Regions from separate parts of the Brevibacillus parabrevis genome, predicted to be linked through region 3. Evidence: riboswitches for the same ligand, from Rfam matches in the RefSeq annotation. Region 3 holds a riboswitch; each other region holds the start of a gene.
The links. A riboswitch is a leader RNA that binds a small molecule or an ion and turns the genes downstream of it on or off. The one in region 3 is predicted to bind S-adenosylmethionine.

Region 1 (7,554 bases), 900 kb from region 3:
CGGAAAGGTTCTGGCATTCGAGCCGCAGCAAGTCTTCAGCTTCCTGGAGCATCCTGGCCCGTCTTACCGGCCCAACCACGCTGAACTGCAGAGCCGCGTGACCTTCAAGCTGGAGCCTGTCGGCGGATGTACACGACTGACCTTGATCAACGACCAATGGACCGAAAATCATCCTTCCAACGCCAACGCGAGTCAAGATTGGCCGATGATTCTCTCCAACATCAAGACGTATGCAGAAACAGGAAAAACGTTGGATTTCGGCTACTAAGCCGGACAATTTGAAAAGGAAACCCCGGAAGCGGCATGCCTTGGCACTCTCGCTACCGGGGTTTTTGGCCTGCTACTCGACCATCTCTGCCCACTTCAGATCGATAAAGCCCAATCCGTCTACCTGTACGCCTTTTACCTTGTCGCTTTGCACCCACACGTCGACATCCGTAAAGAGCGGAATGACTGGCATGGCATCCATGAAAATTTGCTCGGCTTCCGCAAACAGCTGCTTGCGCTTCTCCGGGTCACTCTCCAAGGCGGACTGTTTCAAAAGCTCTTTGTAGCGCTCGTCTTCCCAGCCCGTATCGTTGTTTCCGGTCTTCGCGTCGCGGAACATTTCCAAATAGTTGATCGGATCGTTGAAATCGGCATTCCAGCCCAAGCGGCCAATCTCGTAATTCAGTTCATGCAAATCTTGCAAGTGAACCTTAAATTCTTTGATCGCCAGCTTCACGTCGATGCCGAGATTGCGTTTCCACTGATCCTGCATGGCTTCCGCGATTTTTTTGTGTCTGTCTGTCGGGTTGTAGGACATCGTAATCGTGGGCAAGGTGGTCACACCCAGCTCTTGCATGCCTTCCGCCAACAGCTTTTTCGCTGTCTCGACATCGTTGTCGCGGAAGTAGCCTTCCGGTTTGATAATCATCGATTGAGGCAGCATTCCCATCGTCGGCACTTGTCCAACCTGCGTGATGTTGTCCACGATGCTTTGGCGATCGACCGCATAGGCCAACGCTTTGCGGATTTTCGCATTTTTCAGCGGCCCTTTGGTCGTATTGATTTTGTACCAATACATCGTCGCTTTCGGATGAACGACCAGCTTGCCGGCTTCCTTCAAAGACGGGATCGCATCAGTCGGCAAACCGCCAAGCGGTTGACCAGCCCAGTCCAGCTCGTTGTTGTCGAACATGGACAGCGCTGTATTGTCATCCTCGATCATGGCAAATTCGATTCGGTCGAGTTTGACAGCATCTTTATCCCAGTAGTTTTCGTTCTTTTCCAATACAATCTTGCTCTTGTGCTCCCAGCCCGTCATTTTGAACGGACCGTTGCTAACGTGTGTTGCTGCTTCATTCGCCCAGTTCGGATTGGCTTCTGCCACTTTTTTGTCTACAGGATAATAGGTGTAAAAGGCCGTCAATTCCAGGAAAAATGGTGTCGGGTTTTCTAGCGTGACTTCAAGCGTTTTGTCATCAAGAGCTTTTACCCCCAGCTCGGTTGCTTGCGCCTTGCCCGTATGCACCTTTTCCGCATTTTTGATGTAGTATAGCTGGTACGCATATTCGGCACCCAGCTTCGGATTGAGCACACGCTTCCAGGCATACTCGAAGTCGTGCGCTGTCACCGGATCGCCGTTACTCCACTTCGAGTCGCGAATCGTAAACGTGTACACGCGTTTGTCGTCGGATATTTTCACGTCCGACGCAACCGAGTTCATCGGCTTGGCGTCTTTGTCTAATCTGGTCAAGCCGTCAAAAGTAGCACGAACGACCGCGCCTGACGTAGCATCCTTGGCAAGCCCAGGGTCCGCCGTCGAAGGCTCGCTTGTCAGGTTGGCCCTGAACACTTGCGGCTTGCCAGCGCTCGCCGTCTGCTTGGCTTCTCCTGCTTTTTGCTCGGCAGGTGCAGAAGGCGGAGCGGCGGCCTGGTTCCCGGAACATCCTGCCAAAATACTTCCAGCCACAAGCGACACGCCGAAAAGTAGTTTGAATGTTTTGTTCATCTGAATTTTCCCCCTTATCAATTTTTTTCTATCGCCACCACAATATACTCGACAAAAATCGTCTTGAGAATGGGGTTCGGTGAGATTTAATTAAATTTTACGAATATTTATACTTTTATAAATGAAAATAAACCCAACCAGCCACACGGGCCAAATTGGGTTTATTTGTTGATTCATCAATTAGCTGTTCCTTAGAATGCAGGAACGATGGAACCTTTGTATTCATCTTCAATGAACTTTTTCACTTCTGGGCTGTTCAGTTCTTTCGCCAGCTTTTGGATCGCTTCGGAATCTTTGTTGTCTGGACGAGCTACCAGGAAGTTCGCATATGGAGACTCTTTGTCTTCAAGGAAGAGAGCGTCTTTTGTCGGCACCAGTTTTGCTTCGAGTGCGTAGTTGGTGTTGATCAGCGCCAGGTCAACTTCTTCCAGGACGCGTGGCAGCATAGCAGCTTCTACTTCTTTGAACTTCAGGTTTTTCTTGTTTTCTACAACGTCTTTTACCGTTCCGCTGATGCCAGCGCCTTCTTTGAGCTTGATCACGCCGTTTTTCTCCAACAGAGCGAGCGCGCGTCCGCTATTGGTCGGGTCGTTTGGCAAAGCAATGGTTGCGCCTTCTGCCAGCTCGTCAACGGATTTTACTTTTTTGCTGTAAGCACCGAAAGGCTCGATGTGCACGGCGATTACTGGCTGCAAGTCCATGTTTTGACCTTTATTGAACTCTTCCAGGTAAGGCTTGTGCTGGAAGAAGTTTGCGTCCAGTTGCTTTTCATTCAGCTGTACGTTTGGTTGTACGTAATCGGTAAACTCTTTCACTTCCAGGTTAACACCTTGTTCTTTCAGCTTTGGAGCGATGAACTTCAAAATGGCTGCGTGTGGAACCGGAGAAGCGCCTACTTTCAACGTTACTTCTTGCTGTTGTCCGCCTTGTGCGCCGCCTTCAGTTGGAGTTGGAGCTGTTTCCGTTTTGCTTCCGCACGCTGCCAAGGAAAATGCCAATACGGTAGAAAGTACAGATACGACTAATTTTTTCATAAATGATTTCCCCCTATTTTTTGGTCTGTGTTCTGCAAAGCTTATATGGAAAGACCTTACTTGCGGCTGAATCGCATAACCAGGCGATCCCCCAGCGACTGCAAGATCTGGACCAACACGAGCAAAATAATCACTGTAACAATCATGACATCTGTCTGGAAGCGTTGGTAGCCGTAGCGGATTGCCAAATCTCCCAGCCCGCCGCCGCCGATTACGCCGGACATCGCGGTGTAAGAGACAAGGGCAACTGTCGTGATCGTAATCCCGGCCACCAGACCTGGACGCGATTCAGGAAGCAGCACGTTCCAGATGATTTGCCAGTTGGAGGCTCCCATCGACTGAGCGGCTTCGATGACTCCTCGATCCACCTCTCTCAGCGAGGTTTCCACCAGCCGCGCAAAAAACGGGGCTGCACCGATGACGAGCGGCGGAATCGCTCCGAGTACCCCGAGTGAAGTACCCACAATTACTTTTGTCACAGGAATCAGCAAGATCATCAAAATGATAAACGGTACAGAACGCAGTATATTGACAACGAATGAGGCAATCGCATAAAACACCTGGTTTTGCAAAAGCTGTCCGCGAGAAGTCAGGAACAAAATAATCCCCAGCGGCAAACCAATCAGGATGGTAAACAGTGTCGAGAAGCCAAGCATCGTCAGCGTATCTATTGTTCCCTCGGCGATCTCCGACCAATCCACATTTTCCAAAGTCCAGTCCATCTATATCACCTCTACTTCCAAGCCACGCTGACGCAACGTCTCGATGGTTTTTTCGTTTTGACGGACATCGCCTTCCAGCTCGACGACCAGTTGGCCGTACGGCGTATCCTTCATGCGGGAAATCGTTCCTTGCAAGATGCTGAACACCGTGCCTGTTTCTTGCATCGTCTGAAACAAGATCGGCTGGTACGTCTTTTCCCCCAGGAATGTGACGCGGGCAATCGTGCGGTTTCCTGCCGCCTTTTCGTGCGCGACTGCTTCCCGCAGCTCGCTGGAATCGGCCACCTGCTCGACAAATTCCTGTGTCGTCGGATGCTGCGGCTTGAGAAACACGTCCAGAACCTCACCCGACTCGACAATTTTTCCGCCATCGATGACGCCTACGCGGTCGCAGATGGAACGGATCACGTGCATTTCGTGCGTGATCAGCACGATGGTCAATCCCAGTTTGCGGTTGATATCGAGCAAGAGCGCGAGAATCGAGTTCGTCGTCTGCGGATCGAGGGCGGAAGTCGCTTCGTCACACAGCAACACTTTCGGATCATTGGCCAGCGCTCGGGCGATGCCTACGCGCTGCTTCTGACCGCCGGACAATTGCGACGGGTACTTGTCCCGATGCGCTTCCAGCCCGACCAGTTTGAGCAGCTCGTCCACTTTTTTCTGGATTTCAGCCTTCGAGCGATTGGCGAGCTTGAGCGGGAAAGCGACATTCTCGCCTACGGTCGCGGAAGACAACAGGTTAAAGTGTTGGAAAATCATCCCGATCTGGCGGCGCTTTTCCTGAAGCTTGCTGTCATCGAGCTTGGTCAAATCCACTCCGTCGACAACGACTTGTCCTGACGTAGGGCGCTCCAACAGGTTGATGCAACGAATCAGGGTACTTTTCCCCGCACCGGAATGCCCGATGATCCCGTAAATTTCCCCTTTATCTATGGAAAGGTCAATCCCGAGCAATGCCGGAATCGTCTTGCCTTGTACTTGATAGCTTTTATGCAGTTGTTGCAATTGAATCAACGCATCCACCTCCCAGCAAAATCTGTCTACATGCCTTGTGAAAAACAGAAAGCCCCTTTTTTCATAAACGAAAAAGGGGCTGCAACGCATGTATACGTTCGCATCCACCCTTCTCATCTATCAAGATCCAACCAATCTTGTAGGAATTGGCACCGCGACGCTCATTTTCGAAAAAATGAACCGGTTGCCGGGCTTCATCGGGCCTGTCCCTCCGCCTCTCTTGATAAGAAAGATTTCCACGTATATTATGTTCGTTTTTCATATTTTCATGATACAAACCGGATTATATCCTTTTTGAAAATATCCCGTCAATAGCAATCCCAGGAAAAACTTTTTTAATCTATCACTCCGTTGCGGATAATGGTTGCCTGAACATGAAAACGAACAGACGCCTGCCGGAAAATTTTTCTCCAGTCGCGGTTCGTCGTCTCTTTCAATCCCCTCTGCTGGGCGCGATAGACGATGCCAAATCCCGCCGGATCGACGTCCAGTTGCTGCAATTTTTTGACGACTTTTTGCAGTTCTTTCTCGATTTCCTTTTCCAATGCGTCCTCCATCGTTTTCATCATTTTGCTGTAACGGGAGGAGATGCTGCCAATGCCTTTTTTCGCAAAGTGCTCATTGTACAAATGCCACCCGTATTTGCCCGCCTGAAAGTTTTTTGTCTGATTGCAAATTCGCCTTGTCCCGCATGCCCTTGCTCGTTTCCCCAGTCCCAAGTGCCTTTCGACATGGTCGATATTCAGTCTATCCTGATCGATTTCCCTCAGCTTCGGAATAAGCTCGCTGTACACGACTTTGGCATCCGCCATGCTCGATATGAAATACAGCCTCGCACACCCATCCGGGTCATCGATATGCTCGGCAACCAGGTCCCCGATATGCGAAAACCATCTATGCAGGAACTCCTGGTCCATCTCCTTCACCCCAATGTGCCTGTACTGTAGAAAATCATGGATAGTGTGCCCAAATATGCAAAAAAACAGCACGCTACATTCGCGTGCTGTCTTTGCTGTCTGTACTGTCGTCTGTTTTGTTGTCCTCTTGTTGCATCGTTTCAGTCGGCGGCTCAAGCTTTTCCTGAATGAACGACTGAATCTGGTCTACGTCGGGAATGAGCACAGCTCCTGCCTTGTGCGATTCCCGGAACATTCCCATCGGCGGCAGCTGATAGTTGCCCGGTTGCATCGTATCGAGCTTCAAGCCGAGCGCGGACAGCTTCAGCATGTCCATGGAGCTGATGTTCGTCTGGATGTACGGCGCCACTTGTTTGAGGATGGACGGCAACTGGATCAGGGATGTGCCGCTCTTCATCTGGCTCGCTACAGCGGCGAGCAATTTGCGCTGACGCTCGGTGCGCGTATAGTCGGATGTGGCGTCATGGCGGAAACGGACGTACTGCAACGCCTTGTTGCCATCCAACTGCTGCACACCTTTTTTCAGATTGATATCGTAGACGCCTTTATCTGTCGGGTCATGGTAATACATGTTTTTCTCTACGTCGATCTCGACGCCGCCCACTGCGTCGATCAGCGCCTTGAAGCCTTCGAAATCGGTAATGACGTAGCGATCCACAGGAAGTCCGGTAAACTGGCTGACCGTCTTCATCGCCAGCTCAGGCCCGCCGTCTACAATCGCCGAGTTGATGCGCGAGCTGCCATTTCCGGGAATGTCCACATACGTATCCCGCAAAATGGAGAACAGATCGTAACGCTTGGATGCCGGGTCGATACTGACCAGCATCATGGAGTCGGAACGGGGAAGCCCGTTATTTTTCATTCCCCTGCGATCCACACCCATCAGCAAGATGTTCACACGCTCTTGACCATCCCACTCGGGTATCTCCGCCGCTTTCGTTGCGGCTCCGCCATCCGGCGGGGCAGGTGTAACAACATTAGGAGCCTGGATATTTTGAGCAAACTCATAAAAGGAGTATCCGTAATAACCCGCTGTCGTGGCAATCACGACAAGCATCAGGAGCAACACTCGTTTCCATATTCGCATAAAGAACTACTCCACCTTTTATTCTCTGTATCTACTTGAACTCATCTCACCACTTGTTTAGTATACTCGAATCTTTACAATGTGGAGCAGCCTTTATTTGGGTAGCTTAACTTTTTATACTTTAACGTTTACAAAATTTGCAATATTCTTTATACTACCTTCATACTCGTTTCCAAGGGGTGACTTGTCGTGCTTTCTCCATCCGCATTTTTTCAGCGTTACCCGCAGGAAGCCCTGTTTTTTCTCGTTGCAAGCTTTATCAATTCTGCTGGCAGCGCTTTCATGTGGCCGTTGACTACTTTGTACGTACATACGATTCTCCAACGCTCCATGACCGAAGCCGGCTTTGTTTTGATGGTCCAGTCTTTGGCGGGCATTGCCGGGCAATTCGTCGGCGGCTCCCTGTTTCACCGCTTGGGCGCCAAGCGTCTCATCGTGGGAGCGCTGCTTTTTCAAGGATTGATTCAGCTGTCCATTCCGTTCATCAGCAGCTGGCCCGTCTATCTCGTGCTCATGACCTGTTTGGGCTTTACTTTCAACCTTTCTTTTCCGGCGATCCAGGCATTTATCGGCTTTCGCTGGAAAGAACAGCGCCGAGAGCTGTTTAACATCGTCTACGTAGGCAACAATCTCGGCATGGCGATCGGCACTTCGCTTGCCGGGGTCATCGCTACCTTTTCCTTTCAGTTGACCTTTTTGTTCAACAGTACGAGCACGCTGTTGTTTGCGCTGTTCTTCTTCCTTTTTATGAAACGCTCTTTTCTAAGAAATTGTTGCTTTTAGAAAA
Region 2 (7,554 bases), 890 kb from region 3:
GGGAAAAGAGCATGACGCGCTTTTTGTCAAAGCGGTCAAGATAAGGGCCAGCCACAAGCTGCACCAGCAGCGAAGGCAAAAAGTAGAGCAGCCACATTTGTCCGACAGCGGTCTGGGAGCCGGTGATTTGGTAGAGCAACCAGCTGTTTGCCAGCGTCGAAAGCGATGCGCCAAACTCGGAGATCAGCTGACCGAGCAAAATACAGGTGTAGGAACGGTTTTTCCAGAGCGGAATCATCAAAATCCCCTTTCCAGAAACTGATCGAGCAGGAGGGAAAGCTGGGATACGGACTGGCTGCGCAGGCGAAACCGGGAGCCGGACGCTTCTACCAGACGCGCGGAACGAAGCATGGACAAATGGTGATGAACCGTCGATTTGGCCATTTGCAGGACGTCGGTCAATTCCTGCAAGCTCAGCTCTTTTTCCGCCAGCATTTTGACCATGCGGAGCCGCTGCTCGTCTCCGAGCGCCTTGAAGCTTTGCACCAGAGCCTGCGGCGGCTGGTACGGGTCGATGTGCTCGCTCATGTTTTCATCGGCGACCGGGCAGTAAAAAATTTTCGTGCCCGCGTCATCGGCCTGCACCGTCCAGGGCCGATAAATCGCTTGCGGGATTAGTAGCACACGAGTGACCGCAGGCTCAGGGGGATAGCTTGCTCCGGTTGCCCACTCCACCAGTGCTTCCGGATCGAGCTTGTCCTGCATCGCGCGCTTTTGCGACGTATCCTTTTCCAGCATACGCCGGATGCTGTCTTCTTGCGGCTTGATGTGTGTCTGATACCAGCCTTCCATCAAGGTGAGCAGATGCTGGCGCAGTTCATTTGTGTCGACAGAGGTGATATGGGCAATATACGCTGCAAAAAAGAGGTGGTCCCGGCATGCTGCTTGCAAAAGCTCGGCGTCTGCTGCGCTGCCCTGCGCGGCATTTTCGCGTGCTTGCTGTCGTTCCTGGCCCAAAAAAGGCAGGGCGTGGTAGCGCAACTCTTCTGCCGACAGCTCGCTGACAACATGCAAAAACGATTCGAGATCGGCAAAAGGCTGGTGGTGGAGCAGTTGCAGCAACGTCTTCCAAGTGTTGTGCCTTTTGGCGTAATCAACCTCAAGCTGGACGGATTGCGGAAGCGCGCTCAGCATTCTGCTCCAGTGCTCAGGCGGATGCTCCAGCGTGTGGTGAATTTGATCGTAAGTGGCGACGGCGATTCCGAGTGCGGCTTCAAAAAGCGGTGAGCAAGCGAAGTCGAGCTGGTAGGTGGTGCGTGCACTGCCGATGTTCCATATTTTCAAAGCGGATCACCTTTTCCCCATTTTTTTCATAGATCAAATTCTAAAATATCCGAACTGTTAATTCAAGTTATTTCGAATGAATAGTTCAATGATTTTCGCATCTGTTCTTTTTTTTCTGCTGATTTAGTTGAGACTATCCAGTGAAAGACACAAAAAAACGAAAAAAACCACTTCCCTGACGAGAGTGGTTTTTTCGTTTTCGCTTGAATGAAAAGGTATGGTGTTGTAGGAAAACCTATACCTTGCTCACGGCAACAGCTGCTTCCAAAGCTTGCTTCAAATCGCCGATGATGTCTTCGATCGCCTCTGTTCCGACAGACAGACGGATCAATCCGGGAGTTACTCCTGCCGTTAATTGTTCCGCTTCGTTCATTTGCTGGTGCGTCGTGCTCGCCGGATGGATAACGAGCGACTTGGAGTCGCCTACGTTTGCCAAATGAGAGAAGAGCTTTACGGATTCGATCAATGTTTTGCCTGCTTGCACGCCGCCGCGGATGCCGAAGGTGAGGATGGCGCCAGCGCCTTTTGGCAAATATTTTTGCGCGAGTGCGTAGTTGGCGTCGCCTTCAAGACCTGGGTAGCTGACCCATTCCACTGCCGGATGCTCGGCGAGGAATTTCGCTACCGCGAGTGCGTTTTGGCTGTGGCGCTCCATGCGCAGGTGGAGTGTCTCCAGACCTTGCAGGAACAGGAAAGAGTTGATAGGAGCTACGGCAGCGCCGATGTCGCGTTGCAGTTGCACGCGCGCTTTGATGATGTAGGCGAGCGGGCCGACTGCTTCTGTATAAACGACTCCGTGATAGCTTGGGTCTGGCGTCGTCAGACCAGGGAATTTGCCGTTGTTCCAGTCGAATTTGCCGGAATCTACGATAATGCCGCCAATCGCCGTGCCGTGTCCGCCGATGAATTTGGTCGTGGAGTGAACGACGATGTCAGCTCCGTGCTCGAACGGACGGGTCAGGATTGGCGAAGCGAATGTATTGTCGACAATCAGCGGCACGCCGTTTTCGTGCGCGATGTCCGCAATTGCCTGCAAGTCGGCCACGTCGATGCGAGGGTTGCCGATCGTCTCGCAAAAGAGCGCCTTGGTATTATCGTTGATGAACGCGCGGAAGTTGTCCGGATTGGACTGATCCACAAAGTGTACTTTGATGCCCAGGCGTGGCAGCGTATGGGCAAAAAGGTTGTACGTCCCGCCATACAAACTGCTAGATGCGACAATCTCGTCGCCCGCTTGCGCAATATTCAAAATCGAGAAGGTGATGGCTGCCTGACCGGAAGAGGTTGCCAGCGCACCTACGCCGCCTTCGAGCAGAGCGACGCGCTTTTCAAATGCGTCTTGGGTCGGATTCATGATGCGCGTATAAATGTTGCCGAACTCTTTCAAAGCAAACAGGTTGGCAGCATGCTCCGTGTCACGGAAGACGTAGGAAGTCGTTTGGTAGATCGGAACCGCGCGCGAGCCTGTTACCGGGTCTACCTCCTGTCCGCCGTGTACGGCGAGCGTTTCCGGTTTCCATTGTTGTTGGTCAGACATGATCATCTCTCCTTTTTATATGGGGGTAAGGAAATAAAAAAACGGAGCGTTCTCCTGAGTAGAAGAAGGCTCCGGCTATGCACGGGTGTGCGTTCATCTCTCAGAATCTATGGATTCTGCAGGAATTAGCACCGCGCAAGACTCGCTTGCTGGTTGCCGGGTTTCATAGGGCCTGTCCCTCCACCGCTCTTGATGAAAATGTAGCTTTCAGTTGTTGTCATAATTGTATGAAAAACCATACTTCGCTGTCAACATCAAATGATTAAGTTATCGGGGTGGATTTTGTGGATTTTAAAGATTTACCCGTTCATGCTGTTGCCCATAAGATCCAGAGAGCCTGTCTGGTAAGCTCTGTTTACATGGTTTGTATGAGGGTTTCCTTCATCTGAAACCAAATGAGTTGCCTTACGAGATTGTTTTCCTTTTTTGGCATACAAGAGGACCGCAGCCAGAGTGCAAACAGCCAAAATTCCAAGGACATACATCATAGAAATAACTCCCCCTCACGCTAAGCTTCATCAATTATCAGCGTTCTTTTTCATGAACTGGCAGACATGGTTTTTTACTTGTAATTTTATAATTTTATGGTCATTTTTGTAAATTCTTTGAACTTGCAAGCAACCGAGCCTTGCTGTCACAAAATTGCCCCTATATCTCGGCGCTTTCGCAGCTCCCGCCGTTAGAAAACGCCTGGGGCCTATGATATGATGGAAATGGCAGAAAACGACTAAACGATTGTACATATAGGAGGAAAAAACGCGATGAGCCATGGCGTGAAGGAAATTACACCACAAGAGCTGCTGGAAAAGCTCGCGGCAAAAGAACAGCTTCAGGTGATTGATGTACGCGAGGTGGAGGAGTGGAACGAAGGCCATATCAAAGAGGCCAAGCTGATTCCGCTCGGCTTTTTGCCGCATCGCACCGACGAGCTGGACAAAGACATTCCGGTCATCATGGTGTGCCGAAGCGGCGCACGCAGCCACCGGGCAACTGAATATTTGTGTGAGCTTGGCTTTGACGCTGCCAATATGGTTGGCGGAATGCTGGCATGGCCTGGGGAAAAAGAAGTCTAGAAAGACAGAGAAAATGTGCGCTGCTCGCCGCTGCAAGCAAAGCGGGATGGCGCATGAGATGTGCAGGGGAGGCAGGAAATCGTGAGTGAAGGAGCACAGCAACAAGGGTCAGCGTTGCAGCGCCATTGGTTTACGGTGCTGGCAGGCTTGATTATCCTTGCGATTGTAGGTGTGTTCGGCTACAAATACTTGGCAAAAGATCCGATTCCGGTGATGAAGCCGATCGCGGACTTTTCGTTGGACAACAGTGACGGAACTTCCTATACGTTCTCGCAAGGCAAAGGCAAGGTGCGCCTTGTCGAGTTCATGTTTACCAATTGCCCTGATATTTGCCCGGCAACGACGTACAACATGTCCAAGCTTCAGGATCAGTTGAAGGAGAAAAAGCTGTTCGGCGACAAGGTTGAGTTTGTCTCGATCACCTTCGACCCCGACTTTGATACGGCTGAGGTTTTGCAGCAGTATGCAGCGAAGTTCAAGGCTGATCAAAGCGGCTGGAAGTTTTTGCGCGGAGATGCCCAGGCGGTGGAAAAAGTAACGAAAGACTTCGGGATCGCGGTACTGAAGCAGCCTGATGGTTCCTTTGCCCACACCGCACGCATGTTCCTCGTCGACGGTGACGGCAACATGCGCCGTGCTTACGGCATGGCGGCGGACATGGACATGGAGCAAATGATGAAAGAAATGGAACAGCTCGCTGACTAGACTCAGACGGTTTCTTCGTACGTGATGTTCACGACTCGTTCCGTTTGGTTTTCAAATTCAATATGCACAAGAAGCGCCCACCTGCGATTGCCCTGCTGGAGCAAGAGCTTGAACGTCTCCTCTGACGTGGTGGGCGTTTTTGCTATGCGCCCGACATGCAAATAGTCTACGATTTGCGCGTGCGGATATTTTTGCATCGTTTCCTGCATCGCCAATCTGCCCCATTTGGCATATGGCGGCTGGGCATTTGCTGGGGCATACTGGAAAAAGAACAGCAGCAAACTTGCGGCCAGTGTAGCGAGAAAGCTGCGCGTGAGGAACATGTTCATGGAAGAATGCATGGCGGAGGCTCTCCTTTTTCGTGTTGGAAAACGGGCTTGCCATGTAGTCTGAAGTCTTTTTAAAGCGGTCATTCGTAGAAAATCCTTACACGTGCAAAAGGGGGCTTGCGGCCGGAGCAGTCGCTTGATGCCCAGCTTTTGCTCGAGTTGGAGATACCGCGTATCAGTTTTCTAATATTGACCGAAGATGAATGTGTGGAATTAACAAGACAGGATGAAACGAACGCCTCGCGTTGTGTTACAATAAGAATGGCATGCTTGGTTCGGGTTCCCAAAATCATGCACGATGAAGTTAGGAGGAAAGAGTTTGAGCGACGTTAAGATTTTCGCAATGGGCGGCCTCGGCGAGATCGGAAAAAATATGTATTGCGTCGAGTATGAGGATGAAATTATCATCATTGACTGCGGGGTGAAGTTCCCCGAAAATGAAATGTTCGGTATCGACCTGGTCATCCCCGATATTTCCTATTTGGTGGACAACCAGCACAAGATTAAAGCACTTTTGTTAACGCACGGACATGAGGATCACATCGGAGCGATTCCTTATATTTTCAAACAAATTAACGTGCCGATCTACGGTGGTCGTCTGACCCTGGGCTTGGTCAAGGCGAAGCTGGAAGAGCATCGCATGCAAAATGACGTGAAGATGATTCCGATCTCGGAAGATACGGAAATTCCGTTCAATCGACTGAAAGCGACTTTCTTCCGTACGAATCACAGCATCCCGGATTCGCTCGGGGTTGTGCTCCACACGCCTGAAGGCATGGTTATCCATACAGGCGACTTCAAATTTGATATGACTCCAGTCGGACAGACCACAGAGTACGGCAAAATTGCCAAACTCGGCGCGAGTGGCGACGTTTTGGCTTTGCTTTCCGATAGTACAAACAGTGAGCGCTACGGCTTCACCATGTCAGAGCGCACAGTTGGCGAGGGGATTCTCGATGTGGTGCGCAAAGCGCGCGGTCGCATCATCCTGGCTACATTCGCGTCCAACGTGCATCGTCTGCAACAAGTGGTAGATGCCGCTGAACAGTGCAACCGCAAAGTCGCGGTCATCGGCCGCAGCATGGAAAAAGTGTTCCTGATTGGACAAGAACTGGGCTACATCCAGATGCCTGAGGGTATGCTGATTGATATCAAGCACATTGACAACTACGCAGACAATCAGGTGCTGATTATTTGCACGGGAAGTCAAGGCGAGCCGATGGCGGCGCTGACCCGGATTGCTTCCGGATCGCACCGCACTGTGTCGATCTATCCGGAAGACACGGTGATCATCTCTGCTTCGCCGATTCCGGGCAACACGATCAATGTCAGCCGGACGATAGACAAGCTGTACCGGGCAGGCGCAAACGTCGTGCTCAGTCACGTGTTTGACATTCACGCGTCTGGACACGGAAGCAGCGAAGAACTGAAACTCATGCTCAACTTCATTCGTCCGAAATACTTCATTCCGATTCACGGTGAATACCGGATGCTGAAGACGCACTCCAAGCTGGCGCAGCAAGTAGGAATTGACGAGAGCAACATTTTCCTCATGGACAACGGGGAAGTGCTGAACTGCAACCGTGAAAAGGCATGGCTCAGCAAGGTGCACGCCGGAATCGTGCTGATCGACGGCAGCGGCATCGGAGACGTAGGCAACATCGTTCTGCGCGACCGCAAGCATTTGGCGGAAGATGGCCTGATGGTCGTCGTCGTCAGCCTCGATATGAAAAACTTCAAGATTCTCACGGGACCAGACATCGTCAGCCGCGGTTTTGTCTATGTGCGCGGTTCTGAGTCGCTCATTCAGGAAGCGACGCTTCTGGTTCGCCAGCGCCTCCAGGAAGCGCTCGACAAGAAGATCAAGGAATGGTCTGAGCTGAAATCCCAGATCAATGAAGTAATCAAGCCGTTTATTTATGAAAAGACCGGACGCAATCCGATGATCCTCACCATTTTGATGGAAGTGTAGAACGAAAGCACTTCTGCGTTCTCGCGAGGGCTCGATCAGGTTATAATAATACGTAAATGGAAACGTGATACAAAGGAGAGGTTGCCCCATGATGTCTTATGAAGCGTATATGAGCCAAGTGATTCAACCGATGCGCGATGAATTGACCCGCAACGGATTTCAAGAGCTGCGCACGGCAGAGGAAGTTGAACAAACATTGCCGAATGCAAAAGGTTTGACTCTCGTAGTCGTTAACTCCGTATGCGGCTGCGCAGCAGGACTCGCTCGTCCGGCAGTGGTTCATTCCTTGGGCCATTCCACCAAGCCAGACAACATCTATACTGTATTCGCAGGTCAGGATAAAGAAGCTACGGCAAAAGCCCGCGAGTATTTTGAAGGCTATGCGCCGTCGTCTCCGTCTTTTGCGATCATGAAGGACGGCAAAATCATGACGATGATCGAGCGCCATCAGATCGAGAACAACGATCTGCAAACCATCTCCAACCTGCTGACCACAGCTTACGAGACATACAAATAAACAACAATGACCATGACAAGGCGCTCGGAATCGGGCGTCTTGTTTTACATCCGAAAGGAGCAACCACCAGCATGCAGACCCGATCATTTGGACGAGATCCCCATCAAGTTTCCTTGCTCGGATTCGGTGCGCAGCGG
Region 3 (7,554 bases):
ATGGGTACTTAAATATGGAACTGCTCATAAAGATTTCAATATGCTGTTTCCTCCATTAGACAGTTTCTTTAATATTGGGAAATAAATGAAATTGGAGATGGGTCAGTGAGCTGCGCTGTCTCCTTTTACGTCAAAAATATGGAGAAGGATGCCATGCTGTCAAAGTACAGTGTTGTCTTGCTTGCCACGCCGATTTCTATTTTGCTGTATATCATTTTAAATTTTAATAAACCTGTATTGTACTTTGTTATTTATGGCTTTGTTGTAGCTACAGTCTTTTTAACAGTGTCATTACCCGTGTCTTTATTAGCGGATACTATTATTAGTCAATTAGTACATGCACGATGGATCGCAGGTGCTTTCTTACAAGTAATGATTACCTTTCTTGTTCTAACCCCCCTCTTGTTTATCCCCCTATTTTTGCTTTTTATAAACCAGAGCAATGATTTAAACTTCGTCTCATTTATCTCATATTCAAGCGTGCTCTGGAAACCTGCGCTTATTAATTCACTGCTATATTGGTTTGTAGACATGGTAGTTCAGTTTGTGCAAAATAAAAACGTCTCAAAAAAATGACTTTGTCGAATGGAATTGTTGTCGACAAAGTCATTTTCTGTGGATAATGAATCTCGGTTCAATTTATGCAATCGTATTCAAGTTTTCCGTCATCTTTTTCAGCACCCGATTAAAGACAGCCAACTCGCTCTCATCCAAATCGCGCAGGGCGACGTCTTCCAGATCGCGGGCAGCTTGCAGCCACTCGGGGAAGCGCTCGATAGCGGCTGGCGAGAGCGAGACGTACCGTTCGCGCTTGTCGTCACCCTCGGAGCGGATGATCCAGCCCATTTCCTCCAGCCGGGTCAATGTCCGCGTAATGGTAGGGGCCTCCACGTTCAAGTAATTGCTCAACTGCACCTGCGTCAGCGAGCTGCGGTAGTGCAGGCAGAGAATGATGCTCCATTGCGAGCTATATAATCCCATGGGCGACATGATTCCATTCAAGGTTTTACTGAAAACTCTGGCAGTTTGGCCGATCTTGTGACCGTAGTGTTGCATGAATATCAGACCTCCAGAAAAAACTGGTTCGATACGATGCGCTTGATTGCTTAAGTAAATATGTACAAATAAAATAGTAGCAGGTAATGACATATAAGTAAATGTTTATTCGAATGTAAAAAAGGCATTCTTCCGAACAAAAAACAAAGCTGATGACAGTCGTTCCCCGTCGCTCAGCTTTGTGCACACACGATTTTGCGTTCAGTTGTTCACTACTTTTAACTGGCGGACAAAATGCCGAGCGGGCCAGATTCGTCTATAATCGACTGCAAGTCGTAGACGGAGATCGGGAACATCGGAAACCCGACGTAATAAGGCGTGATTTCATACAATTGGAAATAAATAACAAGCGATTTGTCTGCGAGATAGAAGTCCTGATCTGGCTTGATTGTGGTAAAATTACCTAAAGTAGGAATATCGCGCTCTTTGATTTGTCGCTTGATGTTTTCCGACAGGACCGTGACGTAGTCGCTGCCTGGCTTGAACAGATCGCGCAAGGTGTAGAGCTTGCCTGTCTGGGTATTGGCTGTTACAGAGCCGAGAAAAGTCATTCCGTGAGCCATTTGCGGGGTGTACGCGTAGTTGCTGAGTGTCACGCTGAAAATGCCGCGTTCATTCGTCTTGATTTCAAAGCTGCCTTGCATCTGTGTATTTCCCGGCACCTGCACTCGTTGCTGCTCGTGGATCAAGCCTTGCACCGTTTGCAAAATGGCCCGGTTGATGTCTTTTTCCGCCTGCTGGTTGGCCAGCCCTGCCAGCTGCGGGTAGTAAATCGTGGTGTTCGGACGGTTGATGGTCCGCGTCAGCACAGTGGCTGGCAACAGATTGAGTTGTTCTTCCACAGTTCCAGTTCCTTTCCAAATAGCTTAAAATAAGGGGAGATGATAGTAGCCTATTCTCCAATCGTTTTGGCTGTTCTCACTTTTTTCACAAATTAGTCAATCTGCACGCGATATAATGGTTAAAGAATCCGATACATAAGTAACAGGAAAAGGGGGGCACTTATGATTCAATTGGTTCGTAACACCTTGACGGACAAAGAAGGCTTTATGATTTTTATCCTATGGAACCACCTGTGGATGGCGGGACTGATTGCTTATCAGGTCGATGCAAACTTCTGGAAAGTGACGTCCCTCGGATTGCTGGTCACCCTCATTGTGTCACCGTTTTACTTCATCAAAAGGGACAGTCATGTCATTCGTTACCTGGTAGCGATTGGACTCATGTTTTACGCGATCTCATTCGATCACTTTACTACCTATCCAGAGGTAACTTTTCTCGCATTCATTGTCATGGGATTTTTGGCAGCCTACCTCGACTGGAAGCTGGTAGTGTCGGCGGGAATCGCGCAGATTGTTGTGACTCTGGTCGGCTTTTATACAGGCTCCTACGAAATTTTTAGCGGCGACTTCACGGAACTGAATCTGGTGCTGCGGATTGTAGCGATCCTCATGATGATGGGGGCTGTAACGTACCTCTGTCTGGCTGGACAAGCTTCTCTCAGCAAGGCGAATATCGCCCGACAGGAAGCAGAGGAAAAAGAACGCCGTCTGGGAGAAATGCTCGTACATATTCAACAGATGACGGGGCAGATTGACCGCACGACAGAGCATGTGCACGAGCATGCCGAAGGAACGAAACGCAATACGGACGAGATGATGATTGCGTTTCGCGAAGTTGCGACTGGCATGGAATCGCAGGCCAATTCGACTGTGAAGATCGAAGAAGAGGTGCAGTCGATCGACCAGGAGATCGTGGCGGTAACGACGCAGACGAATGCGATGAAGAGCGAGTCCGATCAAAACAACCAGCGCCTGAAAGACAGCGTGGGCATGATGAACGAGCTTTCACAGCAAATGGAACAGATCGTGTCTGCGGTCAATGTGGCTGCTGCGACGATTCACCAGCTCAATCGCCAGGCGAACCGGGTAGAAGAAATCGTGGGAGCGATCAACCAGATTGCTACGCAAACAAATCTTTTGGCGCTCAACGCCGCCATCGAGTCAGCGCGGGCTGGCGAGCATGGACGCGGTTTCGCTGTAGTAGCTGACGAAGTGCGCAAGCTGGCTGAGCAAAGCGCGACCGCTACCCAGGAGATTACGGAAATTCTCAAATCGCTCCATCAGGAGAGCGAGAACGCTGTGCAGCAAATCAGCAACGGAGAGGCGTCTGTAGCCAAAGGACAGGAGCTGGCTGTAAAAACGGTGGCTTCGATCGAGGCAGTGCGCTCCGGCATGGTGGCATTCCTGCAAGCGGCCGAGCATGTCGGTTCCAGCATGAACCGGGTCAAAATGCGTTCAGGCGAAGTGGCGATGGAGATGTCGACGATTACGGCCGTCACCGAACAATCGGTTGCCAACCTGGAAGAGCTTTTTGCCACCGCAGAAAATCAGCATCAAAAGGTGCGGGAAATTACCGAAGAGCTGGGTGAGCTTAGCAACCTGTCGCATCGACTCCAGCAAACCTTTCAAACGAAATAAACAAACTGGCGGAAACAATCTGAAAAAACAATTGCTTTTTCAGAGCGTTCTGCTAGAATAAGTTCATTGTAACTCAATAGATGATCTACCTTATCGAGAGCGGCGGAGGGACTGGCCCTATGAAGCCCGGCAACCACTGGACATGCGAGACATGTACAGAAAGGTGCCAATTCCTGCAAAACCTGTACCGGGGTTTTGACAGATGAGGAAGAGGACGGCTTCGGACGCAAACTCTTCCTTCGGGAAGAGTTTTTTTTCGTTAGAAGGGGAGGATGGACAGAGGGAGAATAACGAACAATAAAATAATTTTAATGTGAAATATTCGTGTTTGGTATTGATCTTTTTGTCGAAAAACCGTACATTATGGTTAGGATAGAGAAAACGGAGAACGTTCAGATAGGGGAGAAAGACACCATGAAGAAGTTGTTGTTGGCATTGACTACTTTTGCTGTTTTGGCTGCGGGTTGTTCAGCAGGCGGGAATGCACCTGCCGGGAACGCATCGACGGATAAGCCGAAAGAGCAAGCCGCAGGACAAGAAGGTGCAGCGAAGAAACGCGTTGCCTTGATTTTGCCTGAAAAAATCGGCGTGAACCCATTCTTCCAGCAAATGGACGAGGGCGCGAAAAAAGCAGGACAAGAATTTGGCGCGGAAGTAAAAAGCATCGAGTCGACTGACCATGGTGCGATCGAAGAGAACTTGCGCGTAGCCGTAGCGGAAAACTACGACCTGATCATCACTTCTTCTTTTGAAGCAGAAGACGCACTGAAAAAAGTAGCCGCAGAAAACCCTGATCGCAACTTCGCGATTATTGATACAGTAGTCGATTTGCCAAATGTGCGCAGCGTTACTTTCCGCGAGCAGGAAGCAGCTTACCTGATGGGGGTGGCGGCAGGTCTTGCCACGAAAACAAACAAAGTCGGCATGGTTGTCGCAATGGACATTCCGCTTCTGAAAAAATGGACAGGCGGATTCCAGGAAGGCTTGAAATCGACCAATCCGAATGCAGAATTTCTGGTAAACTACGTGGGCAGCTTCACTGACCCGGCAAAAGCGAAAGAGCTGGCTCTGCTGCAAGCATCCAAAGGCGCTGACTTCATCAACGGAGCAGCTGCGGTAGGCGATCTCGGCGTATTCGAAGCCGCGAAGGAAAAAGGCTTCTTTACAGCAGGACAAGACGTTGACCGCACGACGATTGACCCTGAGCACATCGTATTGTCCCAACTGAAAGGGACAGACGCAGCAGCGTATGAAACTGTGAAATCGTTTGTGGAAGGTTCTTTCAAACCAGGTGTCGTCAACTACGGATTGAAAGAAAAAGGCGTAGGCGTAACGTATGTGACTCACGAAAGCAAAACACCGCTGAACGCTTTCATCGGCCAGGAAGTTGTGGACAAAGTAAAAGCGATCAGTGAAGAGATCATTGCTGGTACCCGCAAAGTGCCGGATTCGTTCTAAAAGCTAGTGCACAGAGCTTGATTGTGACCGACTACGGCTGTGTAGTCGGTCTTCCTTATATGCGAAAGGAAAGCGTAAAGAAGGGGGAGCAAGGATGACCTATCGTTTGGAAATGCGCGCCATGACCAAGAAATACGGAGATTTTATTGCAAACGACAAGGTCTCGTTCTCGCTTGCTGCCGGAGAAGTGCACGCGATCGTCGGTGAGAACGGAGCGGGCAAGACGACGTTGATGAGGATGTTGTACGGCATGGAGCAGCCTACGTCCGGCGATATCGTGCTAAACGGCAAGCCGGTCGCTTTTCGCGGGCCGCAGGACGCCATCGGCAACGGAATCGGGATGGTGCACCAGCACTTCATGCTGTTCGGCGAGTTCAGCGTGGCAGAAAACATCGTGATTGGCTACGAACCGCAGCAGGCCGGGTTTTTCCGCCGCCATGACGCTGTGCAAAAGGTGCGCGAGCTAAGCGAAAAGTTCCGTATTCCGATTGATCCACAGGCAAAAGTGTCCAATTGCTCGGTGGGAGAACAGCAGCGGGTCGAGATTTTGAAAGTGCTGTACCAGGGCGCAGACATCATCGTGCTGGACGAACCGACCGCTGTGTTGACTCCGCTGGAGGTTCGCGACTTGCTGCAAACGATTCGCAATCTGGCGGAGAGCGGGAAAAGCGTGATTTTGATTACGCACAAGCTCCAAGAAGTAATGGAGGTAGCGGACCGCATCACGGTGCTGCGCGGCGGCAAGGTGACGGGTACGGTTGCGCGTGAGCAGACAAATGTGGACGATTTGGCCCGGTTGATGGTCGGCCGCGAGCTGCAAGAGCTGAGTGAGCGCGTCGCTTTGGAGCAGGGACCGCTTTTGCAGGTGGAAAATTTGTCGGTGCGCGAAAAGCAGACGTTGCTCGACCGGGTCAGCTTTACCGTCCATCACGGCGAGATCGTGGGAATTGCCGGAGTTTCTGGCAACGGACAGTCCGAGTTGCTGCAAGCCGTGAGCGGTTTGCGGGCGGCACAGGAGGGAACAGTGCGGCTGGGCGGCAAGGACGTCACCAACAAATCTGTGGCGACAATCCGGGAAGCGGGTCTGGCCCATATTCCCGAGGATCGTTATATGTGGGGAACCGCCAAGCTGGAAAGTGTCGAAGAGAACGCGTTGATGGGCTATCAGCGCAAGCCTGCATTCAATCGGCGCGGCATCGTACTGCGGGAAGCTTTTCGCCAGGTTGTGACTGGCTGGGTGGAGCGATTCGCGATCAAGACTGGTTCGCGGCAGCTTCAGGAGCTTGCCGGGAATTTGTCGGGCGGAAATTTGCAGAAGCTGATCGTCGCGCGGGAGTTGGGGCATGAAACCCCGTTTTTGATCGCAGCCGAGCCGACGCGCGGTGTCGATATCGGAGCGATGGAGTACATCCATCAGGCGCTGATCGACAAGCGCAACGCAGGAGACGGAATTTTGCTGGTGTCATCCGAGCTGTCGGAAATTTTGGCGCTGTCGGATCGCATTTTGGTGATGTACAAAGGGCGGATCGCCGGAGAGCTTTCGCGCAAAGAGGCAACCGAGGAAAAAATCAGCGTGTTAATGGCGGGAGGAAGCGTTCATGGCAGCAATCAAAGAGCTGTGTAAATCACTGGTTCAGCCGCTTTTGGCGATTGTCATCGGCCTGTTGATCGGGGCGCTCGTCATCGCATCGGTAGGGGAATCGATCTTGGGCACCTATCAGGAAATGTGGAAGGGAGCATTCGGAAGCTTTTACTTCTTCGTTTCCACGTTGGCGAGAGCAACACCGATCATGCTGATCGCCCTGGGGCTGTCGCTTGCTTTTCGGGCGGGAGTATTCAACCTGGGGGCAGAAGGACAGATGGTGCTTGGCGCTATCAGTGCTACGCTGGTAGCCATTTACTTGCCGGCGCCGGGAATCGTGAAGCTGGTGGCTGCGATTGTGACGGGAATGGCCGTTGGCGGGCTTTGGGGGCTACTGCCGGGCATCATGGAAGCGCGGTTTCGGATTCCGCTGCTGATTTCTTCCTTGCTGTTCAACTACATTGCCGTCTTGTTTGCCAGCTATCTGGTCACGGAGCCGTTTCGGGACAGGACTGGCTCGGCAGCTTTGGCGCAAACGGTCATGCTGGACAAGAGCGTCTGGCTTCCCAAGCTGTTCGCAGGGATGAGCGTGCACGCCGGGTTTTTGTTTGCCATTGTCGGCGCTTTGATCCTGTTCTGGGTCATCCGCTTTACGCCGTTCGGCTATGAAGTGAAAATGCTCGGGCAAAACCCGTTGTTCGCTCAATACGGGGGGATCAACCGCATCCGCGTCATGCTGACAGGCATGTTTGCCAGCGGTGGTCTGGCGGGCCTGGCAGGGACGGTCGAGGTGCTGGGGGCGCACTACCGTTTTGTCGATGGCGCTTTGACTGTACCGAACTTCGCCTGGACGGGCCTGATGGCGACGCTCTTGGCAAACTCCCATCCGGTCGGGATTATTTTTACTTCGATCCTGCTGGCTGCTTTTCAGACTGGAGCGATGGGCGTGGAGCGGAACACAGACGTGCCGTTGGAGCT
Region 4 (7,554 bases), 1.4 Mb from region 3:
CCTTTTGCGGACGGCTCGAAGTAGCTTTCTTCTCCCTGATCGATCAATTGCTGCTGGACCTTCGGATCGAGAATGAAGTCGATAAACGCTTTCGCTGCTTCCACGTTTTTCGTATCCTTCTGAATCCCGGCTACGCGCACAGATGCAGGCGCTCCTTCTTCTGGCCAGATGATTTCAACAGGCTCTTTTTTGTTTTTCAGCGTGTAGGCATTGCTTTCTTGCAGGGCTGCCAGTTTGATCTCGCCCCCTGTCAAAGCTTTTGCCACATTCGGATTTTTCGGGTAGACGCGAGCGCCGTTTTGCAGCAGCTGATCGAAGTAAGCTTTGCCTTTGTCCATGCCCTCCTGCTGGAAAAACCAGGCGACAAACGGATAGGCTGGAGCAGCTACCGCCGGGTCCGCCATGCCGACCATATTTTGAAACTCCGGCTTGACCAGATCGTTCCACGATTTCGGAGCTTTGTCTGCCGGGAGTTGTTTCGTATTGGCAATGATGACACCCGCTGCATGTGCACCTGTCGGGTAGTACGTTTTGTTCGCTGGAACGAGCTTCGCCGCAAAGTCTGTCAAGCCCGCAGCGTTATTCGGCGTCCAGCCTTCGAGCAGTTGTCCGTCTTTGCCCAGCTTGTGAATCGACGGCATCGCGTCCATCCAGACGACATCCCAGTGCGGATTGCCTTTTTCCGCTTCGATCCGCGACATGATTTCTGCTCCGTTGCCAGAGACGAGTTTGACTTTGTAGCCTGTCTCTTTTTCAAACATCGGGCCGATGATCTCATCGAAGTCATTGAGATAGACGACGAGCGGCTCTCCCTTCGACTTGTCTTCTTTTGTTGGCGCGCTCCCGGTTGTTGTGGATGCTGCCGGCTGATTGCCCGCTTTGTCTGTACCTGATGCTGCCGGAGTGGTGGAGCCTTGTCCACATCCTGCAAAAAGCAAAGACGTGGAGACGAGCAGCGTCAATACGGACCATTTTGGCTTGCGATTTTTCTTGTTCATTCCGTTTCCCTCCCATTTCTTTTCCTACCGACAACTTTACGCGATTAGTGTGAGCGGAAAGTAAATGAGATGCTAAGCTTGTGTTAAATAACGTCTATGTTTATTGATGGAACGATAGAGAGTATCTATACTGGTGGCGGAGGGATCGACTCGATGAATATTCAGCAATTGCGCGTATTTGCCGTTTCCGCTCAGTGCAAGTCGCTGACCGAAGCCGCCGAAGCTTTGCATATCAAGCAGCCAACCGTCAGCTTTCACCTGAAAAAACTGGAGAGCGACCTCGGCGTGGAGCTGTATTACAAGCAGCCGCGGCACTTTCGCCTGACGGAAGCAGGAGCGGCGCTCTTGCCTTATGCCCGCAGAGTGTCCACTTTGCTCACAGAGGCCGGACAAGTCATGGAGGAGTTTCGCCACGGCGGCAGAGGAACGCTGAAAATCGGGGCGAGCTATACGCCTGCCACCTACTATCTTCCCCCTTATCTGGCTTCATTTCAGGCGGAGCATCCGCACGTCCTGCCGATTTTGACCGTAAAAAAAGCGCGGCCGCTCATGGAGCTGCTGCGCGATTTTGAGATCGATTTGGCGATTGTCTCGTTGTCCATGCAGCCCCAGGACGGTCTGCATGTCATTCCGCTGCTTGCCGACGAGCTGCGCCTCGTTCTCGCTCCGCAAAATCCGCTTGCCCAAAAAAGCGTGATCGAGCTGACTGATTTGCAATCCGAGCCATTTCTCATTCACGAAGCAGGCTCCACCTCACGCGAGCTTGCTGAACTTTGGGCCCAGGAAAACCAGCTGCGCTGGCAAGTGCGCATGGAGCTGGGGGCGATTGAGACGATCAAGGAAGCGACCAAACACAACATGGGCGTCAGTGTCCTGCCGTATCGCAGCGTCGTGCGCGAAAGCGAGACTGGTGAACTGATCGTTCGCGAACTGCCCGGCTACGTCAATCGCCGGCACATTTGCCTCGTCTATCGCCAGGACGACATCATGCCTTATCCGGTCCAGAGCTTCATCCGGTTTTTGCAGCATCAACGCCCGCACGCAAAAAGCCCCTCTCCGCTGTAAAAGGGAAAGGGGCGATTATGTAAATCAAATAGCTATTCTACGCGATGCGAACAACACGAGCCTTTTCTGCTTGCGGCAAGAAAGACAAGTCTACGTGTCCACGTGCTTCATCCAGTCCGATGTCCTCTGCCAAAAGCAGCGCTTCTTCCTGGAAAGTCGGCGTACAGCTTCCTTCGTTCAGCTCACAGAGACGCTTCAAACGCTTCAAGCGATCCGCGCATTTCTCTGCACGCATGCATTCATTGGTCAGCTCACATACATTTACATGGCGCGCATCTGCGATCATGCTGATATCATCTACGTGCACAATCAGCCGCTTGCCTTCTTCTGTGACGAATCCGATCGAGCAAAAATGCGCACCTGACATTTCCAAACGAGTGAGAACCGCATTGGCAAAAATCTCTCCCGTGCGCAGTCGAACCTGAGCTGCTTCAATGGCTCCACCGATCTTCCGCTCGTTGGCGATCACCGTATACATGTCCGTGTAACCGTTAATCTGATAGCGCATAGTACCCTCCCGCTCTTGCTGAGATCAATTATCATTACCATCCTATAATGAAAATCATTATCTGTCAACGGTGAGAATGATTTTTATTCGCCTTGCCTGTCTTGGTTTCCAAAAACGCATGGCCCTTACATTTTACCCAGAAAATCTCCTGCTATCCCCTGATTTCCAAACAAAAACCGCACTTTCTCATGCAGGAAAGTGCGGTCCGTTCTCATCCTATTTGGTATTGGCAAACAGTCCTAATTTCTCAATGCGCTGTACCGCTTCGGCCAGACGTTCTTCACTCGACAACAGCGCGGCGCGAACGTATCCTTCCCCGGTAGGGCCGAAGCCGTCACCGGGAGCAACGACGACATGCGCTTTTTCCAAGAGCAAATCGGAAAACTCGATGGAAGTGAATCCGGCTGGAACCGGGAGCCAGGCAAAAAACGAGCCTTGGGACGGCGGCGCTTGCCAGCCGATGCGGTGCAGATTGGAGAACAAGGCGTTGCGTCTGCTTTCGTAGACAGCCACCAAATCCCGAACGCATTGCTGCGATTCGGTCATCGCGGTTACCGCGGCCATTTGCACAGCACCGAACAGGCTGACGAAATAATGATCCTGAATCAGATTGATCAGTCTCACCAGCTCGCGGTTGCCGACCATCGCCCCTACGCGCCAGCCAGCCATGTTGTACGTTTTGGACAAAGTGTAAAACTCGACACCGACCTCTTTTGCCCCTGGCACCTGCATGAAGCTGACCGGCTTTTTGCCGTCGTAGCTGATCGCGCCGTAGGCAAAGTCGTGGCAGACGACGATCTCATGCTTGCGGGCAAATTGAATCGTTTCCTCGTAAAATTCAAACGGCGCGTTCACCGCTGTCGGGTTATTCGGATAGTTCAAAAACATCAGCTTGGCCCGATCCAAATCGGCTTGCGGAATTTTGCTGTAGTCCGGCAAAAACTGATTTTCTGCTGTCAGCGGCATCATCGACATCCGACCATTGACGACCGCCACACCCGACCAGTAATCCGGATAGCCCGGGTCCGGTACGAGCGCGACGTCGCCTGCGTTCATCAGCACCTGGCAAATTTCCACCAGTCCTGTTTTGCTGCCGAACAAAACCGCTACTTCTTCTTCCGGATCAAGGTCTACGTCAAATTGTTGTTTGTACCAGTGCGCAACAGCCTGCTTCAGCTCCAGTCGGCCGGAAAAAGGCGGGTACTTGTGGTGAAGCGGGTTGGCTGTATGTGCTTGTAGCGCTTCTACGATGTGGGGAGGAGTCGGCAAGTCCGGGTTTCCCTGCCCCAGGTTGATCACATCGTGCCCGTTGGCGATGACTTTATTTACTTTCGCTACCAACGTCGCGAAAAATTGGGTTGGCAGTCGGTCAATCATGTCGGAAGGTTGGATACGCATTTCTCTTCAGTTCCTTTCTTTTCGCCCATACAGCAAAAACCCCCTTTTTCCGTACAGAAAAAGGGGGAGATCAGCTTGGTCACGTCCTTATCTGTCAGGAATGCTCCTGCTGGAATTGGCACAGCATCTGCATCGCTACACGCGCAGATCCGCTGCCGGGCTTCATAGGGCCAGTCCCTCCGCCTCTCTTCATAAGTAAATCACACGGAATATACTGTTTTTAATCTTCTTCATACTACATTGCCTGCTCTCGACGTGTCAAGATGCTTCCCCGCAGGCGCTCGCCTTTTTTCGCTACATCTTTTCTGCGGTTGGCACAGCCACCTTTTGACGGCGATTCAAAAACGTTGTGTGGAAGGCGAAAAACGCCACGGACAAGAGCGCAAGCCCTGCCATGATGTACAAAAGCCCTTGCGCCTGGAAGTGCTGGAAAATGATCGCGCCGAGCAACGGTCCGAGCATCCTCCCTGCCGAGCCTGTTCCCGCGATCAGCCCTTGAATAAAGCCTTCCCGTCCTGCTGGCGTAATTTGCGCCGCTACGGCAGGAACGGCTGGCCAGACGAGCATTTCGCCCAACGTCATGATAAACATCGCGGCGACGAAGCCCGCATAGGAGGTCGACTGCGACAAAATCAGCATCGACAAGGCAAAGACGTAGGAGCCGAGCAGCATTTGCGCTTTCAGCGTGCGAGCAAAGCGGCGAATGACCCAGGCGATCAGCGGTTGACCAAACAGGATCAAGCCGCCATTCAGCGTCCACAGCAAGCTGTACTGGCGCAAGGAGATGCCCAAAGATTGCATGTAAGTCGACAACACCGTCGTCCATTGCACGTACACAATCCAGCTGATCAGCAAGCCGCTGCACAAAAACAGCAAGGCTCCCCAAACCACTTTTCGCGTTGGCTGAAGCTCTCCTGCGCCATGTGCGCCAAGCTGTCCGTCAGCATCGGTCTTGCTCGTGTCCGACTCGCCCGCTGGCGAAGCAGGCAGTGGCCGATTCTCCGCCGCTTTCAGATGGCGCGGCAAAAAGATCACGAAGATGGCGAGAACGATCATTTGCGTGAGTGCGTTCCCGAAAAAGGTCCAAGAAAACGATACGCTCGCCAAAAGTCCGCCCAGCGCCGAGCCTGCCGCCACTCCCGCATTCAACGCGACGTAAATCATGTTGATTCCTTTGCGCCCGCCTTCCGGCCACAAAACGACCGCCAGCGCGTTCATGACAGGAGACAGCGTTCCGTAGAACAGCCCGTTTAACAGCAGCAGGATCGTATACACGGTAAAATCGTGCGTAAGTCCAAGACCGATTGTAATCAAAATAATGCCGACAGAGCCGATTATGATCGTCCGCATTCTTCCCCAGCGGTCAAACAGCATGCCACCCGTGATGCTTCCGATCAAAAACGCGCCCTGGTTCAATAACAGCAAAAAACCCGCTACAGGCAGCGGCTTCCCCAAGTAATCGTGAATGTAAATCGTGACGAGCGGCCATATACATGCCATACCCGTAGAAAAAATGATGGCAGCAACCGCCAGAAGACGAATGCTGCTCGGATAGGATTCCCATTTCTGTCTCATGATCTAGTTCTCTCCCCGACGAAAATCGCCGTTCTTCCCGCCTGATTTGCTCAACAGACAGGTCGGCCCGATGACCATGCCTTTGTCCATCGCCTTGCACATGTCGTACACCGTAAGAGCAGCAACGCTTACCGCTGTCAAAGCTTCCATCTCGACGCCTGTTTTTCCGGTCGTCCGCACGCTTGCTTCCAGGCCCAGCGTTGTCTCGTTTTCAAACGTGAAGCGAATATCAATCCCGGTCAAGGAAAGCGGATGGCACATCGGAATGATGTCCCACGTCTTTTTCGCAGCCATGACTCCCGCTACTTGCGCGACTGCCAGCACATCCCCCTTCTCTACCCGCCCTTCGCGAATACGCTGAAGCGTCTCGGGCTTCATGACGATTTTGCTTTCCGCTACGGCCTCCCGCTTGGTGATGTCTTTTTCCGAAACATCCACCATGCGCGCACGGTTTTGTTCATTAAAATGCGTCAGTTGATCACTCATGTTCCTGTTCGTCCTCCATTTGTACGATCCCGTAACCCGCTTGCAACTTTGCTTCTTCTACCTTACTCCCGCCGCTTGCGAAAAGCAATGGGAACACCGCGAGATTTGTCTTTGGCAAATCATGTCGCACCGCTTTCACTATCTTGCTGATTTATTGCCGAAAACGTACGGAATCGCGAAAACAAAGGTATACTGTGCGTACATCGGCAATCGTTAAGGAGGCGCAAACAAAATGAACAAAAATCAGCACATATACTGGGCAAAAGTAGAGCATGGCGAGTGGAGTCTGCACATCGCAGCAACAGAGAAGGGACTTGCTTTCGTCGGCTCCAATCACCACCCGATTGACGAATTGGCACAATGGGCAGCGCGGCGCAAACCCCGATACGCTCTCGTCCAGGATGCGGCTCGGCTGGCTCCGTACGCCAAAGAGATCATCGAGTATTTGCAGGGAGAACGCCAGCAGTTTTCAGTCGCTCACGATCTGTCGGGCACTCCTTTTCAACAAGCGGTTTGGCAGGCGTTGCAGCAAATTCCGTACGGACAGACGGCCTCTTACTCCGACATTGCTGCCCATATCAACAACAGCGCGGCTGTCCGGGCAGTGGGCGCAGCGATTGGCGCCAATCCGTTGTTGTTGACGATTCCGTGCCATCGGGTGGTCGGAAAAGACGGGAAGCTTACAGGCTATCGCGGCGGCCTCCCCATGAAAACAGAGCTGCTCAAGCTGGAGAAAACGAGCGTGAAACGGAGCGCTGTCCATGTCTGACACGTTGGCGAATCGAATCGACGCGCAAAGCTGGGAGCAGATCGTTCATGAGTTGGATGCACAAGGCTACGCCACTCTCCCGCGTCTATTAAAGGAAGAAGAATGTCAGGAGTTGATCGCGGGCTACTCCGCTGACTCGCTTTTTCGCAAAACAATCCAGATGGAGCGCTACCGCTTTGGCAGCGGCGAATATCGCTACTATCAGGCTCCGCTGCCGCCGCTCGTCCAACAGCTCAGGGCAAGCTTGTATCCCCGGCTGGCTCCAGTAGCCAATCATTGGGGGCAACTGCTCGGACATACGGCTGCTTTCCCTGCGGCTCTGACTGATTTTCTCGATCATTGTCACCAGCACGGACAGACCAGGCCGACGCCGCTGATTTTAAAATACGAAGCAGGCGGCTACAATTGTCTGCATCAGGATATGTACGGAGAGCTGTTTTTTCCGTTTCAGGTTGTGTTTGTCTTAAATCAGCAGGAAAAAGACTTTTCCGGCGGGGAATTTCTCCTGACAGAGCAACGACCACGCGCGCAAAGCAGAGGTCATGTGATAACCTTGGAGCAAGGGGCGGGATTGATTTTCCCCACCTCCTACCGCCCTGTAGCCGGGACACGCGGCTACTACAAAACGACGATGCGTCACGGAGTCAGCACGATCACGACAGGCACGCGGTACAGCCTGGGCATCATTTTCCACGACGCTACGTAAAAGAAGGGATTAGCTTGAAAAGCACGCTCTTTTACAAACAACCGAAGTC

Region 1: it holds a riboswitch for S-adenosylmethionine, as region 3 does, so the genes downstream of both, IRJ17_RS01780 (methionine ABC transporter ATP-binding protein) here and IRJ17_RS06165 (BMP family lipoprotein) in region 3, are expected to answer to the same signal.
Region 2: it holds a riboswitch for S-adenosylmethionine, as region 3 does, so the genes downstream of both, IRJ17_RS01840 (homocysteine synthase) here and IRJ17_RS06165 (BMP family lipoprotein) in region 3, are expected to answer to the same signal.
Region 4: it holds a riboswitch for S-adenosylmethionine, as region 3 does, so the genes downstream of both, IRJ17_RS12770 (pyridoxal phosphate-dependent aminotransferase) here and IRJ17_RS06165 (BMP family lipoprotein) in region 3, are expected to answer to the same signal.

What each region holds. Positions count from the first base shown of each region.
Region 1 covers NZ_CP064090.1:384,912-392,465, forward strand. The annotation lists gene IRJ17_RS01760 (SRPBCC family protein) at 1-268, shown strand, start outside; gene IRJ17_RS01765 (peptide ABC transporter substrate-binding protein) at 341-1,993, opposite strand; gene IRJ17_RS01770 (MetQ/NlpA family ABC transporter substrate-binding protein) at 2,185-3,027, opposite strand; gene IRJ17_RS01775 (methionine ABC transporter permease) at 3,084-3,749, opposite strand; gene IRJ17_RS01780 (methionine ABC transporter ATP-binding protein) at 3,750-4,763, opposite strand; SAM riboswitch class I at 4,874-4,993, opposite strand; gene IRJ17_RS01785 (Ger(x)C family spore germination C-terminal domain-containing protein) at 5,099-5,680, opposite strand; gene IRJ17_RS01790 (LCP family protein) at 5,754-6,767, opposite strand; gene IRJ17_RS01795 (MFS transporter) at 6,957-7,550, shown strand.
Region 2 covers NZ_CP064090.1:395,006-402,559, reverse strand. The annotation lists gene IRJ17_RS01850 (MFS transporter) at 1-238, opposite strand, end outside; gene IRJ17_RS01845 (ArsR/SmtB family transcription factor) at 238-1,284, opposite strand; gene IRJ17_RS01840 (homocysteine synthase) at 1,520-2,821, opposite strand; SAM riboswitch class I at 2,912-3,020, opposite strand; gene IRJ17_RS01835 (rhodanese-like domain-containing protein) at 3,583-3,894, shown strand; gene IRJ17_RS01830 (SCO family protein) at 3,976-4,599, shown strand; gene IRJ17_RS01825 (YqzG/YhdC family protein) at 4,602-4,940, opposite strand; gene rnjA (ribonuclease J1) at 5,227-6,900, shown strand; gene IRJ17_RS01815 (BrxA/BrxB family bacilliredoxin) at 6,989-7,417, shown strand; gene IRJ17_RS01810 (aldo/keto reductase) at 7,489-7,554, shown strand, end outside.
Region 3 covers NZ_CP064090.1:1,282,070-1,289,623, forward strand. The annotation lists gene IRJ17_RS06140 (fibronectin type III domain-containing protein) at 1-85, shown strand, start outside; gene IRJ17_RS06145 (hypothetical protein) at 154-576, shown strand; gene IRJ17_RS06150 (MarR family winged helix-turn-helix transcriptional regulator) at 640-1,056, opposite strand; gene IRJ17_RS06155 (DUF3298 and DUF4163 domain-containing protein) at 1,275-1,898, opposite strand; gene IRJ17_RS06160 (methyl-accepting chemotaxis protein) at 2,061-3,536, shown strand; SAM riboswitch class I at 3,624-3,745, shown strand; gene IRJ17_RS06165 (BMP family lipoprotein) at 3,951-4,994, shown strand; gene IRJ17_RS06170 (ABC transporter ATP-binding protein) at 5,089-6,618, shown strand; gene IRJ17_RS06175 (ABC transporter permease) at 6,593-7,554, shown strand, end outside.
Region 4 covers NZ_CP064090.1:2,702,570-2,710,123, reverse strand. The annotation lists gene IRJ17_RS12785 (extracellular solute-binding protein) at 1-998, opposite strand, end outside; gene IRJ17_RS12780 (LysR family transcriptional regulator) at 1,152-2,063, shown strand; gene IRJ17_RS12775 (hypothetical protein) at 2,101-2,571, opposite strand; gene IRJ17_RS12770 (pyridoxal phosphate-dependent aminotransferase) at 2,788-3,969, opposite strand; SAM riboswitch class I at 4,054-4,167, opposite strand; gene IRJ17_RS12765 (MFS transporter) at 4,264-5,544, opposite strand; gene moaC (cyclic pyranopterin monophosphate synthase MoaC) at 5,548-6,030, opposite strand; gene IRJ17_RS12755 (methylated-DNA--[protein]-cysteine S-methyltransferase) at 6,263-6,799, shown strand; gene IRJ17_RS12750 (2OG-Fe(II) oxygenase) at 6,792-7,505, shown strand; gene IRJ17_RS12745 (SPL family radical SAM protein) at 7,520-7,554, shown strand, end outside.